4 regions of the Streptomyces cinereoruber genome follow, and region 2 is predicted to be linked to each of the others. Evidence: riboswitches for the same ligand, from Rfam matches in the RefSeq annotation. Region 2 holds a riboswitch; each other region holds the start of a gene.
The links. A riboswitch is a leader RNA that binds a small molecule or an ion and turns the genes downstream of it on or off. The one in region 2 is predicted to bind cyclic di-AMP.
Positions count from the first base shown of each region.

Region 1: linked by a shared signal. The riboswitch ahead of CP977_RS05140 (C40 family peptidase) and the one ahead of CP977_RS25930 (M23 family metallopeptidase) in region 2 are both predicted to bind cyclic di-AMP.
Region 3: linked by a shared signal. The riboswitch ahead of CP977_RS13855 (LysM peptidoglycan-binding domain-containing protein) and the one ahead of CP977_RS25930 (M23 family metallopeptidase) in region 2 are both predicted to bind cyclic di-AMP.
Region 4: linked by a shared signal. The riboswitch ahead of CP977_RS18605 (M23 family metallopeptidase) and the one ahead of CP977_RS25930 (M23 family metallopeptidase) in region 2 are both predicted to bind cyclic di-AMP.

Region 1 covers NZ_CP023693.1:1,172,137-1,176,867, reverse strand. Annotated here, with positions in the region: gene bioB (biotin synthase BioB) at 1-902, opposite strand, end outside; gene CP977_RS05150 (8-amino-7-oxononanoate synthase) at 1,078-2,316, shown strand; gene CP977_RS05145 (ATP-binding protein) at 2,479-2,916, shown strand; gene CP977_RS05140 (C40 family peptidase) at 3,022-3,498, opposite strand; cyclic di-AMP (ydaO/yuaA leader) riboswitch at 3,502-3,632, opposite strand; gene CP977_RS05135 (hypothetical protein) at 4,025-4,330, opposite strand; gene CP977_RS05130 (ClpP family protease) at 4,338-4,731, opposite strand, start outside.
Region 2 covers NZ_CP023693.1:5,735,383-5,740,113, forward strand. Annotated here, with positions in the region: gene CP977_RS25920 (M16 family metallopeptidase) at 1-1,163, shown strand, start outside; gene CP977_RS25925 (M16 family metallopeptidase) at 1,190-2,557, shown strand; cyclic di-AMP (ydaO/yuaA leader) riboswitch at 2,847-3,007, shown strand; gene CP977_RS25930 (M23 family metallopeptidase) at 3,021-3,791, shown strand; gene CP977_RS25935 (GntR family transcriptional regulator) at 4,002-4,685, shown strand.
Region 3 covers NZ_CP023693.1:3,133,841-3,138,571, reverse strand. Annotated here, with positions in the region: gene CP977_RS13865 (cytochrome P450 family protein) at 1-399, shown strand, start outside; gene CP977_RS13860 (transglycosylase family protein) at 560-1,612, shown strand; cyclic di-AMP (ydaO/yuaA leader) riboswitch at 1,871-2,042, shown strand; gene CP977_RS13855 (LysM peptidoglycan-binding domain-containing protein) at 2,046-2,759, shown strand; gene eno (phosphopyruvate hydratase) at 3,094-4,380, shown strand; gene CP977_RS13845 (FtsB family cell division protein) at 4,464-4,731, shown strand, end outside.
Region 4 covers NZ_CP023693.1:4,145,066-4,149,796, reverse strand. Annotated here, with positions in the region: gene CP977_RS18610 (aldo/keto reductase) at 1-31, opposite strand, end outside; gene CP977_RS18605 (M23 family metallopeptidase) at 118-1,242, opposite strand; cyclic di-AMP (ydaO/yuaA leader) riboswitch at 1,254-1,400, opposite strand; gene CP977_RS18600 (PP2C family protein-serine/threonine phosphatase) at 1,682-2,893, opposite strand; gene CP977_RS18595 (MerR family transcriptional regulator) at 3,034-3,774, opposite strand; tRNA gene CP977_RS18590 (tRNA-Met) at 3,880-3,953, opposite strand; gene CP977_RS18585 (rhodanese-like domain-containing protein) at 4,065-4,556, opposite strand.

The DNA.
Region 1 (4,731 bases), 4.6 Mb from region 2:
AGGTAGTCGCCCAGGAAGATCGAGTTCGCGATGTGCAGCGCGAGCGGCTGCATCGAGCGCAGGTGCACCTCGCGGCCGCCCGCGATCCGCACCTCGACGTCGGGGCAGACGAACCGCACCATCGCCAGGATCCGCAGGCAGCGCTGCGGGGTCAGGTTCCACTCCTTGGCGAGCGGGGTGCCCTCGAACGGGATGAGGAAGTTGACCGGCACCGAGTCCGAGCCCAGCTCCCGCAGCGCGTACACGACGTCGACCAGGTCCTCGTCGGCCTCGCCCATGCCCGCGATCAGGCCCGAGCAGGCCGAGAGCCCGGCCGCGTGCGCCTTCTGGACGGTGTCCACCCGGTCGGCGTACGTGTGGGTCTTGGTGATCCCGCCGTACGTCGCCTCGGAGGTGTTCAGGTTGTGGTTGTACGCGTCGGCGCCGGCCTCCCGCAGCCGCTCCGCCTGCCCGTCCGAGAGCAGACCGAGGCAGGCGCACACCTCGACGCCCTCGTTCTGCTCCTTGATGGCCTCGATGGTCCTGCCGACCCGCTCCACGTCCCGGTCCGTCGGACCGCGCCCGCTCGCCACCAGGCACACCCGCTTGGCGCCGCCCGCGACGCCCGCCGCGGCGGCCTGGGACGCCTCGTCCGGCTTCAGCCAGGTGTACTTGAGGATCTCCGCCTTGGAGCCGAGCCGCTGCGAACAGTACGAGCAGTCCTCGGGGCACAGGCCGGACTTGAGGTTGACCAGATAATTGAGCTTCACCCGCCGCCCGAACCACTGACGGCGCACCTTGCCGGCCGCGGCCACCACATCGAGCAGTTCGTCGTCGGAGGTCGCCAGGACGGCGAGCGCTTCTTCACGGGTCGGCGGCTCGCGCCGCAGCCCCTTCTCCACCAGCGTGTTCAGCAGGTCCATAACCGCTGATCCTGGCCTACCGCCCGCCCCCGGGCCAAGGAGGATCCGAACAAACGCCCCCGATCGGGGTGTGTGGATGACCACACCACGATCCCGGTCTCCTGCGGTTAGGGTCTGTGCGCTGCCTACAAAAGGCACCGGCCGGCCGGCCGGAGGCGCCGACGAAGGATCCCGCATGCCACAGGCCGACGACACACGGGCGGACGACACACGGGCGGACGACGTACGGGTGGACGAGACGCGGGTGGACGAGGCGCGGGTCGCGGTCCCGCGCCGCACGGCCTTCGACTGGACCGACGCCGAGGCGCGCCGCCGGGCCGACGCCGGTCTCGTCCGCACGCTGCGGCCCCGGACGGCCGACTCGGACCTCCTCGACCTGGCGGGCAACGACTACCTCGGCCTCACCCGCAGGCCCGAGGTCACCGGGGCGGCGGCCGAGGCGGCCCGGCGCTGGGGCGCCGGCTCCACCGGCTCCCGGCTCGTCACCGGCACCACCCGGCTCCACACCGACCTGGAGCGCGAGCTCGCCGCCTTCTGCGGCTTCGAGGCGGCCCTCGTCTTCTCCTCCGGCTACGCCGCCAACCTCGCCGTGCTCACCGCGCTCGGCGGCCGGGACTCCCTGATCGTCTCGGACGCCGCCAACCACGCCTCCCTGGTGGACGGCTGCCGCCTGGCCCGCGCCGAGACCGCCGTCGTCCCGCACGCCGACCCCGAGGCCGTACGCAAGACCCTGGAGGCGCACCCCGGGCGCCGGGCCCTGGTCGTCAGCGACTCCGTCTTCTCCGTCGACGGCGACCGGGCCCCGCTCGCGGAGCTCGCCGCCGCCTGCCGCGCGCACGGCGCCGGGCTCGTCGTGGACGACGCCCACGGCTTCGGCGTCCTCGGCGACGGCGGCCGGGGCGCGGTGCACGGCGCCGGGCTCGCGGGCGACGAGGACGTGGTCGCCACCCTGACCCTCTCCAAGTCCCTGGGCAGCCAGGGCGGCGCGGTCCTGGGCCCGGCCCGGGTGATCGAGCACCTGGTGAACGCCGCCCGCACCTTCATCTTCGACACCGGCCTCGCCCCGGCCGCCGTCGGCGGCGCCCTCGCGAGCCTGCGCCTGATCGCCGCCGAACCGGGGCTCGCCGGGCGGGCCCGTACCGTCGCCACCACCCTGTACGAGCGGCTGACCGCGGCCGGTCTGACCGGCGCCCGGCCCGACGCGGCCGTGGTCTCGGTCCGCGCCCCCTCCCCGGAGGCGGCGCTGCGCTGGGCGGCGGACTGCCGGGAACGGGGCCTGGCGGTCGGCTGCTTCCGGCCCCCGTCCGTCCCCGACGGCGTCTCGCGGCTGCGCCTGACGGCCCGCGCCGACCTGACGGACGCGCAGATCGACCGCGCGGTGGAGACGATCCTGCGGACCGCGCCCGCCGCCTGACGCACCGTCCGGAGGCGTTCACGGTTCGTACGGTTCACCGCTTCGGGCGACAGATGCGGTATTGCCCTGGTGGAACCCGATACGGCCCGGCACCATCGGTGGGACTCTGACGCGCAGTGCGATCCGGGGCGGTGGCCCCGGCGGGAAAGGGACAGAGTCGCCATGGCAGACCATCAGGAAGCATCCGTCACCCTGGCGAGCGAGCCCGCCTCGGTCCCCACCGCCCGGCGGTACGTCGCGCGGATTCTCACCGACTGGGGCCTCGACGCGCTCTCGGACCAGGCGGACGCGGTCCGCCTGATCGTCTCGGAACTGGCCACCAACGCCGTCCTGCACACCTTCGGCCAGTCGCCCACCTTCACGGTCGACGTACGCCTGGAGGACGGGGAGCAGCTCCACGTCGGCGTCACGGACAGCCATCCGCGCCGGCCCCGCCGCCTTCCCGCGGCGGTCCAGCAGGACAACGGCCGCGGCATGGCCATCATCCGCTCCCTCGCGGTGGAGTCCGGCGGCCGCCTCTCGGTGACCCCGACCCCGGACGGCGGCAAGACGGTCGGCATCACCCTGCCGTGGAAGGCCGCGGCACCGGTGGTCTGTTAGCGCGCGTCCGGCGGGGCCGGGGCCCGTCCGGCGACGGTTCGGGTGCGGCGGCGCCACCGCACCCCCCGGCCTCCCCTCCGGCGCCCGCTCAGTGCCCGGGCGGGGTCACCGGACGCGTCCGTAGGAGACCTTCGAGGTCCAGATCTTGTCGAGCTTGACCCAGGAGCCCGTCTTGGGCGAGTGCCAGAGCTTGCCGCTGCCGGCGTAGATGCCCACGTGGTAGACCTTGCCGCCGGAGTGGAAGAAGACCAGGTCCCCCTTCTGCCGGCCGGAGGCGGAGACGCGACTGGTCTTGTTGTACTGCTGCTGCGCGGTGCGGGGCAGCGACTTGCCCGCCTGCTTGTACGCGTAGAGCGTCAGGCCCGAGCAGTCGAACCGGGAGGGGCCGGTGGCCCCGTAGCGGTAGGGCGCCCCCTTCTTGGAGGCGGCGACGCTCAGCGCCTTGTTCGCGTGTGCGGTCGCTGCCTGGGCCTCCGGCGCCGCGCCCGGCGCGAGCAGCGTGCCGCCGACGGCGGCGAGGGTGAGAGCCGAGACGGCTCCGGCCCGGGACAGCAGGGACGGGACGTGCATCTGCGCAGTCATGCGCAACCCTTCGTCAGCCGCCTGTGAAGGATGACCTGTCGGGTTCGGGCAGGCGAAGATGCCCGGCCGCTCTCGCGGCTTCACCCCAAGGGCCGGCCCCGCTGCGGAAACAGCGCGTACGGCCCGTACTGCTCGGGTCCTCCACTCCTGCCGATCCAATCCTGTCGACCAGGCGTCCGGGACGGCGGCAGGACTCGGCGTCCGCCCGGACCGCCCCGCCTCGGATGGCGGGGGCTTGTCGTCGGCAGGGATCTTGCCCCACAGCCTGGTCGAAATCCGAGTGGAAACGACGTTATGTGAGAGTCCTCACGACTGATCCATTCGGGTGGACAGGATGGTTTCGTGATCGTCGGAGGTTTGGCGGACGAGCCCCGCACCAGCGAAGGAGCGCCCGGTTCCGCCAGATGTGTACACCCCTTGCGCAACTCGCCCGGGTCATATGTCGACTCATCGACTCCACCGAACGGACGAGTGGTTCCGGCGCGCCGTGTCGGCCGTCCGGCCCTTGACACGACATGCCGGAATGTCAACTCCGCCGCTCCCGGGGGAGCGTGACCCGGCCCGCCCGCTGCTCCCCATCCAGCACCCGCAGGGCGCGCGCCAGGGTCTCCGCGTGCACCTCGCTCTCGCCCCGCGCGTGCATGAGCGCCAGGGCCTCACGCAGCTCCTCCGCACGCCCCACCAGGGCCTGAGCCGCCCTCAGGCCCCCATAGGTATGCGTACTCCTGGATGGATTGATTCTCCCCAGGAGGTCGACGACCGCAAGGCAGGCATCGACCACTTCGCCCTCGGCCCGCGTCAGGGCGGGCAGCGGCGGCGGTTCGGGAACCACGGCCCGCTCACCGCGCCGCGCCGCGGCGGCTCGTGACCACGTGCTCCACCAGCCCGTACGCGACGGCGGCCGGGGCGTCCAGGACCGTGGGGCGGTCGAGGTCGGCGGCGACCCGCTCGCTGCTCCGTCCGGTGTGCTCGGCGAGCAGTCCGGTCATCAGGGCGCGCCGGCGGTCCAGTTCGCGGGCCTGGACGCCGAGGTCGCTCGGCTGCCCGCGCAGGGGCTCCTCCATGGCGGGCTGCCGGAGCGTGACGCGGGCGCCGGGGAGCATCATCCGCTTGCCCGGGGTGCCGGCGGCGAGCAGGACGGCGGCGGTGGAGGCGGCCTGGCCCAGGCAGGTGGTGACCACGTCGCAGGCGAGCGTCCGGATCGTGTCGTGGATCGCGGTCATGGCGGTGACG
Region 2 (4,731 bases):
TCGAGCACCTGATGTTCCAGGGCTCGAAGCAGGTCCACGGCAACGGGCACTTCGAGCTGGTGCAGGGCGCGGGCGGCTCGCTCAACGGCACGACGAGCTTCGAGCGCACCAACTACTTCGAGACCATGCCCACGCACCAGCTGGAGCTCGCGCTCTGGCTGGAGGCCGACCGCATGGGCTCGCTGCTCGCCGCCCTGGACGACGAGTCCATGGAGAACCAGCGGGACGTCGTCAAGAACGAGCGCCGCCAGCGCTACGACAACGTGCCGTACGGCACGGCCTTCGAGAAGCTGACCGCCCTCGCCTACCCGGAGGGGCACCCCTACCACCACACGCCGATCGGCTCCATGGCCGACCTGGACGCGGCCACCCTGGAGGACGCGCGGGAGTTCTTCCGCACGTACTACGCCCCGAACAACGCGGTGCTCTCCGTCGTCGGCGACATCGACCCGGAGCAGACCCTCGCCTGGATCGAGAAGTACTTCGGCTCCATCCCCGGCCACGACGGCAAGCCGGCCCCGCGCGACGGCTCGCTGCCCGACGTCATCGGCGAGCAGCTGCGCGAGGTCGTCGAGGAGGAGGTCCCTGCGCGCGCCCTGATGGCCGCCTACCGGCTGCCGCACGACGGCACGCGCGAGTGCGACGCCGCCGACCTGGCCCTGACGGTCCTGGGCGGCGGGGAGTCCTCCCGGCTGCACAACCGCCTGGTCCGCCGGGACCGCACGGCCGTCGCCGCCGGCTTCGGCCTGCTGCGGCTCGCCGGGGCGCCCTCGCTCGGCTGGCTGGACGTCAAGACGTCCGGCGGCGTCGAGGTCCCCGAGATCGAGGCCGCCGTGGACGAGGAGCTCGCCCGGTTCGCCGCCGAGGGCCCCACCCCGGAGGAGATGGAGCGCGCGCAGGCCCAGCTGGAGCGCGAGTGGCTGGACCGGCTCGGCACCGTCGCGGGCCGCGCCGACGAACTGTGCCGGTTCGCCGTGCTGTTCGGCGACCCGCAGCTCGCCCTCACCGCCGTCGACCGCGTCCTCGACATCACGGCCGAGGAGGTGCGGGAGGCCGCCGCGGCCCGGCTGCGCCCGGACAACCGCGCGGTCCTGGTCTACGAGCCGGTGGCCACCGAACAGAGCGAGAGCGACAGCGACGAGGAAGAGGGAGCGGACCAGTGACCGACGCTGCCGCGTCTTTGACGAGCATGGACTTCCACCCGCAGCCGACGCCGGGCACCGCCCGCCCCTGGGCCTTCCCGGCCCCGGACCGCGGCACCCTGGAGAACGGTCTGACCGTCCTCACCAGCCACCGCCCCGGCCAGCAGGTCGTCGCCGTGGAGCTCTTCCTGCCGGCCCCGCTGGACGCCGAGCCCGCCGGCCTCGACGGCGTGGCCACCATCATGGCCCGCGCGCTCTCCGAGGGCACCGACAAGCACAGCGCCGAGGAGTTCGCGGCCGAGCTGGAGCGCTGCGGCGCCACCCTCGACGCGCACGCCGACCACCCGGGCGTACGGGTCTCCCTGGAGGTCCCGGTCTCCCGGCTGCCCAAGGCGCTCGGGCTGCTCTCCGAGGCCCTGATCGCCCCGGCGTTCCTGGACACCGAGGTCGAGCGCCTGGTGCGCAACCGCCTCGACGAGATCCCGCACGAGACGGCCAGCCCGGCCCGGCGCGCCGCCAAGCAGCTCTCCAAGGAGCTGTTCCCGGCCGCCTCCCGGATGTCCCGGCCGCGCCAGGGCACCGAGGAGACCGTCGAGGCGATCGACGCCGCCGCGGTCCGCGCCTTCTACGAGGCGCACGTGCGGCCCGCCACGGCCACCGCCGTGGTCGTCGGCGACCTGACCGGCGTCGACCTGGAGAAGGTCCTCGCGGAGACGCTGGGCGCCTGGACCGGCGAGCCCGGCGAGCCGCTGCCGATGCCGCCGATCACCGCCGACGACACCGGCCGGGTCGTCATCGTGGACCGTCCCGGCGCCGTCCAGACCCAGCTGCTCATTGGCCGGATCGGCCCCGACCGGCACGCCCGCGTCTGGCCGGCCCAGGTCCTCGGCACGTACTGCCTCGGCGGCACCCTGACCTCGCGTCTGGACCGGGTCCTGCGCGAGGAGAAGGGCTACACGTACGGCGTGCGGGCCTTCGGGCAGGTGCTCCGCTCGGACGCCGAGGGGAACGGCGCGGCGATGCTCGCCATCAGCGGCTCCGTCGACACCCCCAACACGGGCCCGGCCCTGGACGACCTGTGGAAGGTGCTGCGCACCCTGGCCGCCGAGGGGCTCACGGACGCCGAGCGGGAGACCGCCGTGCAGAACCTGGTGGGGGTTGCCCCGCTCAAGTACGAGACGGCCGCCTCCGTCGCCGGGACGCTCGCCGACCAGGTGGAGCAGCACCTCCCGGACGACTTCCAGGCCCAGTTGTACGCGCGCCTGGCCGAGACCGGCACCGTCGAGGCGACCGCGGCCGTGGTCAGCGCCTTCCCGGTGGACCGGCTCGTCACGGTCCTGGTGGGCGACGCGGCACAGATCGCGGAGCCGGTGCGGGCGCTCGGCATCGGTGAGGTGACCGTCGTCACCGGCTGATCGGACCCTGTCCGGCCGGCGGCCCACCGCTGCCGACCGGACGGGCGGACCAGCGAGCGGACGGAGGGCCCCGGCGTGACGGAACGTCAGGGCCCTCCGCCCGTCCGTGCGAGTCCCGTACAGGGGTCGCACGGAAACTCCCCGGTGAATTGTCCGGATTTGAGGCAAGCGTGATCATCTGCCCTGTGGCATGCCTTACAAAAGACCATGTTCGGTTGGTGATCGACTGGCGGTCCGCATAGCGTCGGTGCGGCTGTTCGCCAGTTGCACCCGCCGCGCCCGCGGCACCGGACAGTCATCGCCGAGTCCCCGTCAGGCGCGAGCCTGGGGAGCCGGGGACCCACAGTCCCTGGGGTGAATCGGACGCCTTCGCCCGGTGCGGAGGGGCCCGTAGGAGACCTTCCTGCTCCGAACCCGTCAGCTAACCCGGTAGGCGAGAAGGAAGGAAAGGAACAACGTCTTCATGGCGTTCACCCGTGCCACCGGGAAGCATCGTGGTTCGAGCCGGATGGGGCGCCGCAGCGCGGGCATCGCCGGCGCGGCGACGCTCGCCACCACCGGCGTCATCGGAACCCTCGCCTCTCCGGCGCTCGCCGCCGACACGGACAACCGCTCCCCCGAGGACACCGGCCTCACCAAGGTGATCGCCGAGGACTCCCTCGTCGACCGGCTCAACGCCCAGGCCGACGCCCAGGACCGCGAGGCCTTCGAGGCCGCCGCCGAGCAGAAGGCCCTGGCCGAGGCGAAGCGCAAGGCCGAGGCCCGCGCCAAGGAGATCCGCGAGGAGCGGGCCCGCGCCGCCCGCGAGGCCGAGCGCCGCCGCCTGAACTCCTTCCAGCTCCCCATCGCCGGCTCGTACGTCTCCACCGGCTACCAGACCGGCGGCTCGCTCTGGTCCTCCGGCAGCCACTCCGGCGTCGACTTCCACGCCGCCTACGGCAGCCGGGTCGTCTCCGTCGGCTCCGGCACCGTCGTCGAGGCCGGCTGGGGCGGCGCGTACGGCAACAACATCGTCATCCGGATGCACGACGGCACGTACACCCAGTACGGTCACCTCTCCTCCATCGGGGTGTACGTCGGCCAGACCGTCGAGCCGGGCCAGCAGATCGGCATCTCGGGCTCGACCGGCAACTCGACCGGGCCGCACCTCCACTTCGAGGCCCGCACGGGCGCCGACTACGGCTCCGACATCAACCCGATCTCCTACCTCCGCGCCCGCGGCGTCGCCGTCTGACCCGGCCTCCCGCGCGCCCCTGACCACCGGGGGCCCTCCGCGTCGCAAAAGCCCCGGCTCGTACTGAGCCGGGGCTTTTCGTCGGCCACAACGCGGTCATGGATTCCATGGGGGCATCGGAAATTCCGGCGGGCTGCAATAGAGTCGCGGATCAGGCGCAGAACAGGCGCCGCTCGAATTGTCTCGCGCGGACCAAGGCGGAGGTCGGACATGCGCATTCCCGCGCATTCGGTATGCACGGCGATCCGGGACGACATCGTCTCCGGCGTCTTCGAGCGGGGCAGCCGGCTGACCGAGGAGCAGCTCGCCCGCCGGTACGGGGTCTCCCGCGTCCCGGTCCGCGAGGCGCTGCGCACCCTGGAGTCCGAGGGCTTCGTCCTCACCCGGCGCCACGCGGGCGCGCACGTCGCCGAGCCCACCGAGCAGGAGGCGGCCGACCTGCTCGACATGCGGGCGCTGCTCGAACCGCTGGGGGCCGCCCGGGCCGCGCAGCGGCGCACCGACGCCCACCTCAAGGTGCTGCGCGGCCTGGTCAGGCTCGGGCAGGAGCGGGCCAGGCGCGGTCAGGGCGAGGACCTGCGCTCGCTCGGCGGCTGGTTCCACGAGACGCTCGCGCAGGCCTCCGGCAGCCCGCCGCTGACGGCGCTGCTCACACAGCTCCGGCACAAGATCGCCTGGATGTACGCGGTCGAGCAGCCCGAGCGGCCGGTGGAGGCCTGGGCCGAGCACGGCGCGATCGTGGACGCCGTGGCGCGCGGCGACGCCGAACGGGCGAGGGCCCTCACCGCGCTGCACGCGGAGCGCTCGATGTCGCTGCACCGGCTCAAGAGGCCGGAGCGGGGGCGTGTGAGGGTTTCGCAACACGTCGTCAACACGACGAGCGCCCGGAATTAACACGCGCACCGTATACAAAGAATAGGAATTGCGCGGGGTTTTTCGT
Region 3 (4,731 bases), 2.6 Mb from region 2:
CCCGTGGAGATGGCGACCTGGCGGTACGCGACGCGGGCGCTGACCATCGGCGGACAGGAGATCCCGGCGGGCGACCCGGTGCTCGTGGTGCTGGCCGCCGCCGACCGGGACCCGGAGCGGTTCGACGGGCCCGACGTGCTCGACCTCGCCCGGCGCGACAACCAGCACCTCGGGTACGGCCACGGCATCCACTACTGCCTCGGCGCGCCCCTCGCCCGCCTCGAAGGGCAGACCGCGCTCGCCACCCTGCTGACCCGTCTGCCGGACCTGCGGCTCGCCGCCGATCCGGCCGAACTGCGGTGGCGCGGCGGGCTCATCATGCGCGGTTTGCGCACGCTTCCGGTGGAGTTCTCCCCGTCCGTACCCCTCTCGTACGGTGACGGCCCGTCAGAAATGTGATCTTCATGTGATCGGGTGGCCATCGACTTGTGACGAGCGTTCGAATGCCGCTACGTTTCGCCGCAGTCTCAGCCGTCACGCGAAAGGCGTACCTATGCGTTCCGGGAACGGACGACACCGTCGCCCCCGTCAGGCCCCCGCCATCGTCGTCGCCGCGGGCGTGACCGGATCCGCCATGGCGCTGCCCCTGCTCGCCACCGGATCCGCGTCCGCCGCCGACGCCGCCACCTGGGACCGCGTCGCCGAGTGCGAGTCCGGCGGCCAGTGGACCGCCAACTTCGGGAACGGGATGTACGGCGGCCTCCAGTTCACCCAGGGCGACTGGGAGCGCCACGGCGGCCTGGCGTACGCGCCCAGCGCCGACCTGGCCAGCCGCGCCCAGCAGATCGCGGTGGCCGAGAAGGCCCTCGCCGGGGGCAGCGACGCCTGGGGCACCTGCGCGCCGATCGCCGGTCTGACGAACGACGGGAAGCCCACCGGGGTGGACCCGGGCCCGGCCGCCGCACCGACGCCCTCCGTGGCGCCCGTACCCGAGTCGGCCTGGAACTCCGGCGCGCCGGGCGCCTCCGCGACCACGCCGTCCACCGGGGCCCCGGAGTCCTCCGCCACGCCGTCCGCCCCCTCCACGGCGCCGGCCGCGCCGTCGGCCCCCGCCGACCCGACCGCGCCGGCCACCTCCGCCACGCCGACCACCCCCGCCACGCCGTCCGCGCCGTCCGGGTCGGCGAACCCGACGGACCCGGCGGACCCGACGCTTCCGGCCGACCCGACGGCCCCCGTCGCCCCCGATGAGTCCGTTACGCCCGGTACGTCTGTTACGCCCGGTGTTCCGGGAGATGAGGGAGCGTCGGTCGCGCCCGGCACGGGCAAGCACCGGGGCGAGGCGGCTCCGGAGGAAACCGACAACTCGGACACCTCTGCTGAACCCGGGCGACATGCCTCGGACAAGGGCAACTCGCCTGAAGGTGTCGAATCGGCCCCGGGTGCTGGCGAAGCGAAGAATCCGGACGCAACGGACAGTCAGGGCTCTTCGGGTGAATACGTCGTGCGTCCGGGTGACAGCCTTTCGGGCATCGCCCAGGCGAACGAACTCCCCGGGGGCTGGGCCGCCCTCTACGACGCCAACAAGCGGACCGTGGGCATCGATCCGGACCTCATCCTCCCTGGTCAGAACCTCGACCTGACGCCGGGTTCGGTCTCGGAAGCCGGGTAGTTCATGGGCTTATGTCCGCTTCCGGACGAGTGAGACATGGGTCTCTTTGTCCCAACTGGCGTGTCGCGCCCGCAAACTCCGCTTCCGTCATCTCCCACCTGCGCAAACAGTCCCCTCCGAAGGGCAAGAAGAGGCGAAATTCGTCGTATGAGCCTCTTTGAACTTCGGAGGGTTCTGTGTCTACGGTCGTCACCGCTCGCCACCGCGGGCCCCGTCGACCGAAACGCCGAATCCTGCCGTCGGCCGATGGGAACAGTCGTCGCGCAAGCGCCGAAGGCAGGAGCGGGGGACCCAAGGTAAGCGCCGGGCCCGGCCGTCGAGAGACGGCCGACGACCGGCTTGGGGTGAAGCCGCGTGCTAGGACACGCGGCCGGGCAACTCTTCGGCCCGAACCCGACAGCTCACCTCGCAGGCGTCGGTGAGGAGAATCCCCATGCTGTTTTCCGTCAAGGGCAAACACCGCCGTCCCTCCAAGGCCACCCAGCTCGCCGCGCTCGTCGGCGTCACCGGTGTCGCCGTCGCCGCCCCGCTGATGACCGCGGGCACCGCCTCGGCCGCCACCGCCTCCGAGTGGGACCGCGTCGCCCAGTGCGAGTCCGGCGGCAACTGGTCCATCAACACCGGCAACGGCTACTACGGCGGCCTCCAGTTCTCGGCCTCCACCTGGGCCGCGTACGGCGGTACCGCCTACGCCCCCACCGCCAACCAGGCCTCGAAGTCCCAGCAGATCGCCGTCGCCGAGAAGGTCCTCGCGGGCCAGGGCAAGGGCGCCTGGCCGAGCTGCGGCGTGGGCCTCTCCGGCGCCTCCTACGACGGCGGCTCCGCCGAGAGCGCCCAGCAGGAGCAGCCGAAGCAGAAGAAGCAGCGCACGACCGAGCAGCCGACCACCCGCAGCGAGCAGCGCCAGGCCCCGAAGAAGGACCGCCAGGCCGCTCCGAAGGCCGCCAAGAAGACCGTCACCACCCCGACCGGCAAGACGGTCGCGAAGGGCGACGGCGAGTACAAGGTCGTCGCCGGCGACACCCTCAGCAAGATCGCCGAGGCGCAGGGCGTCAAGGGCGGCTGGGCCGAGCTCTTCGAGCTCAACGAGGACGTCGTCGAGAACGCCGACCTGATCTACCCGGGCCAGCAGCTCCACCTGAAGTGAGCCCGGCGGGTCGCGTGAGTCCGGCGGCTCACGCGCCCCCGATGACCCTCCCGCGGTGACCACCCCGGTCCGGCGCGCCCTTCCCCCGTGCGCGCCGGACCGGGGTTCCCCCTTTGGAGGGGCCCCGCGGCACCCCTCCGGCGGCCCACCTGACGGTTACCGATCAGTAGATCCGGGCCCCTTCGCCCCCTTATACGTGCCCTCGGGTCCTTTTTCGTCCCAGGGGGCGGGCGCCCGGCCGGTCGGAGCCTCCGGGGCGGTTAGGCTCTTGTCGCAAGGCCAAGCGACCCCGCATCGACCTTGCGTCACATCCAGCGTCACATCCCAGAAGGAGATGCTCGTGCCGTCCATCGACGTCGTCGTAGCCCGGGAAATCCTGGACTCCCGAGGCAACCCCACGGTCGAGGTCGAGGTCGGCCTCGACGACGGCAGCACCGGCCGTGCTGCCGTTCCGTCCGGCGCCTCCACCGGTGCGTTCGAGGCCCTCGAGCTCCGCGACGGTGACCCCAACCGCTACCAGGGCAAGGGTGTCGAGAAGGCCGTCCTCGCCGTCATCGAGCAGATCGGCCCGGAGCTCGTCGGCTACGACGCCACCGAGCAGCGCCTGATCGACCAGGCCATGTTCGACCTGGACGCCACCCCGGACAAGTCCTCGCTCGGCGCCAACGCCATCCTCGGCGTCTCCCTCGCCGTCGCGCACGCCGCCTCCGAGGCCAGCGACCTCCCGCTCTTCCGCTACCTGGGCGGCCCGAACGCGCACCTGCTGCCCGTTCCGATGATGAACATCCTGAACGGCGGGTCGCACGCCGACTCCAACGTGGACATCCAGGAGTTCATGATCGCCCCGATCGGCGCGGAGTCCTTCTCCGAGGCCCTCCGCTGGGGCACCGAGGTCTACCACACCCTCAAGTCCGTCCTGAAGTCCAAGGGCCTCTCCACCGGCCTCGGCGACGAGGGCGGCTTCGCCCCGAACCTCGGCTCCAACCGCGAGGCGCTCGACCTCATCCTCGAGGCGATCAAGCAGGCCGGCTACGTGCCCGGCAAGGACATCGCGCTCGCGCTCGACGTCGCCGCCTCCGAGTTCTACAAGGACGGCAAGTACGAGTTCGAGGGCAAGGCCCGCTCGGCCGCCGAGATGACCGAGTACTACGAGGAGCTCGTCGCCGCGTACCCGCTGGTCTCCATCGAGGACCCGCTGTTCGAGGACGACTGGGCCGGCTGGAACGTCATCACCGAGAAGCTCGGCGAGAAGGTCCAGCTCGTCGGCGACGACCTGTTCGTCACCAACCCGGAGCGCCTGGCCCGGGGCATCGAGGAGAAGTCCGCGAACGCCCTGCTCGTCAAGGTCAACCAGATCGGCTCGCTGACCGAGACCCTCGACGCCGTCGAGCTGGCCCAGCGCAACGGCTTCAAGTGCATGATGTCCCACCGCTCCGGCGAGACCGAGGACGTCACCATCGCCGACCTGGCCGTCGCCACCAACTGCGGCCAGATCAAGACCGGCGCCCCGGCCCGCTCCGAGCGCGTCGCCAAGTACAACCAGTTGCTGCGCATCGAGGAGATCCTCGACGACGCGGCGGTGTACGCCGGCCGCAGCGCGTTCCCGCGCTTCAAGGGCTGACACCCGCTCTCATCCGTACGTCCCCGTACTCGGTCCCGTACCGTGTGCGGGGACGTCCGCGTGAACAGGGGAGGCGACACGACATGGCCGTGAAGGACCGGGACCGGTTCTCGACCGCGACCCGGCTCAGGCTGCTCGGCGAGCAGACCGCCGCCCGTGTCTACCGCTCCCAGACCCGTCGCCAGGCCCGCCGCTCCCGGCTCACCGGCCGCGCGGCCTTCCTCGCCCTCGTCGTCTGCTCCCTGGTCGTGGCCCTCGCCTACCCCATGCGCAGCTACGTCTCCCAGCAGGGCGAGATCGCCGAGCAGGAGCGCCGGGCCGCCGAGGCCGCCCGGCGGGTGCAGGAGCTGA
Region 4 (4,731 bases), 1.6 Mb from region 2:
CGGACGTGCCCAGCGTACGGAGAGAGGTCATGGGGTGGTCAACGGCCTCCGCCGCCGGGCCTATTCCGCGTGTTTCCGGGAATCCGGGGAGGAAGTTTCCGGGAATCCGGGAAGGGGTCAGACCGTCAGGCCCTTGGAGCGCAGCCAGGCCGCCGGGTCGACGCCGTCGCCGCCGCCGGGGTGGATCTCCAGGTGGAGATGGGCGCCGGAGACGTTGCCGGTGGCGCCGACGCGGCCGATCGTCTCGCCGGTGCCCACGGTCTGGCCGGCGCTGACCGTCATGGAGGAGAGGTGGCAGTACCAGATCTCGGTGCCGTCCTCCAGCTCCAGGACGATCCGGTAGCCGTAGGAGCCGGACCAGCCCGCCGACTTGACCGTGGCGCCGTGGACCGCCTTGAGCGGGGTGCCGGTGGGGGCGGCGAAGTCGAGGCCCGTGTGGTAGCCGGAGGACCACATGGAGCCGGACTGCATGTAGGTGGCGGTGAGGGAGTACGAGGAGAGGGGCATCGAGTAGCTGGCGGCGAGCTTGGCGAGGCGCTCGGCCTCGGCCTTCGCCCTGGCTTCCGCCTCCGCCTTGGCCTTGGCCTCCGCCTCGGCCTTCGCCTTCGCCTCGGCTTCCGCCTTCTCCGCGGCATCGGCCTTGGCCTGCGCCTCGGCGGCGGCCTTCTCGGCGGCCGCCTTCTCCGCCGCGGCCTTCTCGGCGGCGTCGGCGGAGGCCTGCTGCTGCTCGGCCTGCTGGAGGATGCGGGCGCGCAGGGCCTCGCCGGCGTCGGCGGCGCCCGGGGCTTCCGCCGTCGTCAGGCTCGTCCGCGTGACCTGGCCGGACCGCGAGGCCCGCTCGTCGGCCTCGGTGGTGTACGTGGCGGAGGTCAGCGGGTTCGGGTTGGCGCGGTCCGCGGAGACCGTCTCCCGCTCTTCCTGCGCGGGCAGGAGCGCGCCGACGCCGGGGAGGTCGTGGGCGTCGGGCAGGTTGAGGTCGGGGAGCGATATGGCGACCGGGGGCTTGTCCTGCGCGGTGGCGAGGCCGCCCGCGCCGACGGCGGCGATGACGCCGACGCCGAGGACGGTGGAGGAGCGGGCGAAGTTGGAGCGCTGCTTGACGACCCGGTGCCGACCGCCGGAGCGGGCCCGGTCGCGGAGGGAGTCCTCGGTGGGGTTCCACTCGGTGTCCGGGGCGGAGGGGGCCGCACCGCCGCCGAAAGCGTCGAAGGGGGCTTCGGGGGCAGGGGTGTTGGACGCCACGGAGGCGCGCTCCTTTCCTTCCTTCTCGCCTACCGGGTTAGCTGACGGGTTCGGAGCAGGAAGGTCTCCTACGGGCCCGGTCGCACGGGTGCGAAGGGCTCGATTCACCCCAAATGGTGGTTCCCCGGTTCCCTTTCGGGATTCGGCGCGTGCGCACGGTGCCGTCTCTTGCGACGGCTGGGACGACCGCGCTGCGTTATCGAACGTTAATAGACAGGGGGTCCCGATTCCAAGCCGCTCCTCTTGATCGTTCATTGAATTGGGAGGGATTGGTCCGACTTGACCCCCCTTCAGCAAGGCCGGATCCGGGAGCGACGAAACCTTCGATTTCTGACGGTTCATCAATTGTTATCGCAGGGAGACCTTTCGACTACCCCCGGTGACGGGGTCCTCCGGGTGATCGGGCGATCGGGGGGCGGCCGGCCGGCCGGGCGGGCGGTCAGCGCCGGGATCCGGACCCGCCGGGCGGCACCACCGGCATCGTGCGGCGCCGCTCCGGCTGCCCCGCCGTCGGGCGGTTCAGCGCGAGCAGCGCCATGTCGTCCGTCGCCCCGCCGCCCGTGTGGAGCCGTACGTCGTCCACGAGCGCGTCGAGCATCTCCTCCGGGCCCGGGAAGACCCGTCCGGCCAGCCGCTCCGCCGGGTCGTAGAAGACGCCCCGCGCGTTCCGCGCCTCCGAGAGGCCGTCGGTGTAGAAGAGCAGCGTCGTGCCCGGCGGGTACGGCCGGGCCTCGGCCCGGTCCGGCCACGACGCGAGGTCCCCCATGCCGAGGGGCAGCGCCGGCCGGCTCGGGTCGACCGACTCGACCCGCCCGTCCCCGTGCAGCATCAGCGGGGACGGGTGCCCCCGGTTGACGACCCGTACGAACCCGTCGAAGGTGCCGCTGCCGTCGGAGCGCGGGATCTCGGCCAGGACGGCGGTGGTGAACCCCTCGACGGCGTCGAGGCTGTCCCGCCGGGTGCCCTCCCGGTCCAGCGCCCGTTCGAGCCGCTGCGCCACGCCCTCCAGGGTCCGTTCCTGCTCGGCCGCCTCCCGGAAGGCCCCGATGACGACGGCGACGGCCTCGACCGCGTCGAGGCCCTTGCCCCGCACGTCCCCGACCACGAGCCGCACCCCGTGCGGGGTGTCCTGCACGGCGAAGAGGTCGCCGCCGATGAACGCGTCCGCCTGCGCCGCCTCGTAGCGGGCCGCGCACCGCAGCCCGCCGATCCGCTCGGCGGGCGTCGGCAGCACCGCCTTCTGCGCGGTCTCCGCGATGACCCGCGCCGAGGCGAGCCGCTCGCCGCTGCGGCGCACCACCCTGTTGATGAGGAGGGCGAGTACGGAGACCGTGAACACGGTCAGGGTCTCGGCGACGGCCGGGGCGCGGGTGACGTCGTCGCTGAAGAGGTAGAGGCCGACCGAGGCGAGGACGGCGGCGATCCCGGTGAGGAGGGTGACGAGCAGGGAGAAGAAGGGCGCGGCGACCAGCGGGGCGGCGGCGAGCATCGGGGAGGCGGTGTACGGGGCGGGGGTCGCCACGTCGAAGAGGACGCCGCCCGCGATGATCAGCGGCGGCAGCGCGCGGAGGAACCGCCGGGCGCCCCGGTACGCGGGACGGCCCCCACCGCCCCGTCTCCCGCCGCCCGCCGCTCCTAGGGGGTGCCCCACCGTTCTCTCCTGCCCGGTCCGCCCGGCCGCGGCCCCGTACCGCGCCCTTCCAGGGTGGCCGCCGCCCCGGCGGACGGCGACTCCGCACGGCCGACCGGCGTACGGGACCGTCCGGGAAGCCGGTGGGGGCCGCCCGGCGGCTACATGTTCCGCTCGGCGTAGACCGCCAGCGCGTCCCGGACGAGGACCGCGGTGCCCTCGCCGTGCTTGTCGTAGTTCTTGGTGAACCGGGGGTCGTCGACGTACATCCGGCCGAGGCCGACCACGTACTCCTTGGTCGGCGTCGTGGTGGTCGACAGCCACGCGACGTGGCGCCGCGCGATGGCCTGCACCTCGTCGCTGTCGGCGGCCAGGCCGTCCCGCGCCGCCCGTCCGAAGTCGCGGGCGATGCCGGCCTGCTCCTCGATGAACGCCCGCTTCTGCTCCTCGTCCAGCGAGCGCCACCACCGGTCGCCCTGCTCGTAGGCCTCGCGGCCCCAGCGGTGGGTGACCTCCTCCTCGTACCGCGTGTGGTCGAAACCGTCGAACACTTCGTCCGCCATGAGCTCTTCTCCGTTCTCCGTCTTGTGGAGGGTGGTCCGCACCGACGCGATCTGGCGTCCGATGCGCTCGCGCTCCTGCTCCAGGAGGGCGAGGTGGGTGCGCAGGGCGGCGGAGGTGTCCCGCTGGCCCGCGAGGACCTCGGCGATGGCGGGCAGCGAGAGCCCCAGCTCGCGCAGCAGCAGGATCCGCTGCAGCCGCACGAGCGCCGCCTGGTCGTAGTACCGGTAACCGTTCGCGCCGATCCGGCTCGGCTCCAGCAGTCCGCGCTCTCCGTAGTGCCGGAGGGTGCGGCTGGTGGTGCCGGCCTTCTTGGCGATCTCCTGGATCGACCACTCCATGTCGAGAACGCTAGATCTTGACGTTGCGTCAAGGTCAACCGGAAACGCCGGGGGAACGACGAAGGCCCGGATCCAAGAGGATCCGGGCCTTCGTTCGCTACTGAGTAGCGGGGACAGGATTTGAACCTGCGACCTCTGGGTTATGAGCCCAGCGAGCTACCGAGCTGCTCCACCCCGCGTCGGTGAACACGACTCTACGGCATGACCGGGGCGATCCTGAAATCGGTTTTCCTCGGCCCCTCCCGGCGGCCCTCCTACCGGCCCTTCCGCCGCCCTCCCGACGGTCTGCCTCAGCAGCCGCAGTCGCCGGTGTCGACCGGGGCCGTCAGCGGGTCGGCGGCCTTTTCCGCGGGGCCTTCCCAGGTCTCGTACGCGAACCCCTCCCGCACCCAGTACTCGAAGCCGCCCAGCATCTCCTTGACCCGGAAGCCCCGCTCCGCGAGGGCGAGCGCGGCGCGGGTGGCTCCGTTGCAGCCGGGGCCCCAGCAGTACGTGACGACCGGCACGGACCGGTCGAGCAGCTCCTCGGCCCGCTCGGGGATCAGCGCGGTCGGCAGGTGGACGGCGCCGGGGACGTGCCCCTGGTCCCAGGAGGCGGTGGACCGCGTGTCGACCAGGACGAAGCCGGGGTCGGTGCCCTCGGCCGCCGCGGCGGCGAGGACGGAGGCCACGTCGGAGACGTCGGCGTGGAAGGCGAGGCTCGCGGAGAAGTACGCGGCAGCGGCGGCGGGCGAGGCCGGCGGGGTGCGGAGTACGGGGTTGACCTGCGGTGTCGTCGTCATGATGAGCAAACTAGGGCCGACAGGCACCCCGCTGAAGGGGGAAACCACGGAGGTCGGCTGCTCCGGCCGGGGAATCCCGGGCGTTCGTGCCGGGACGGCGGGAATCTCATGCACCGAAACCCCGGCCCCGCTCCCCCTGTCACATGGACGGGCTCCGATCCGTCATGGAGGCATG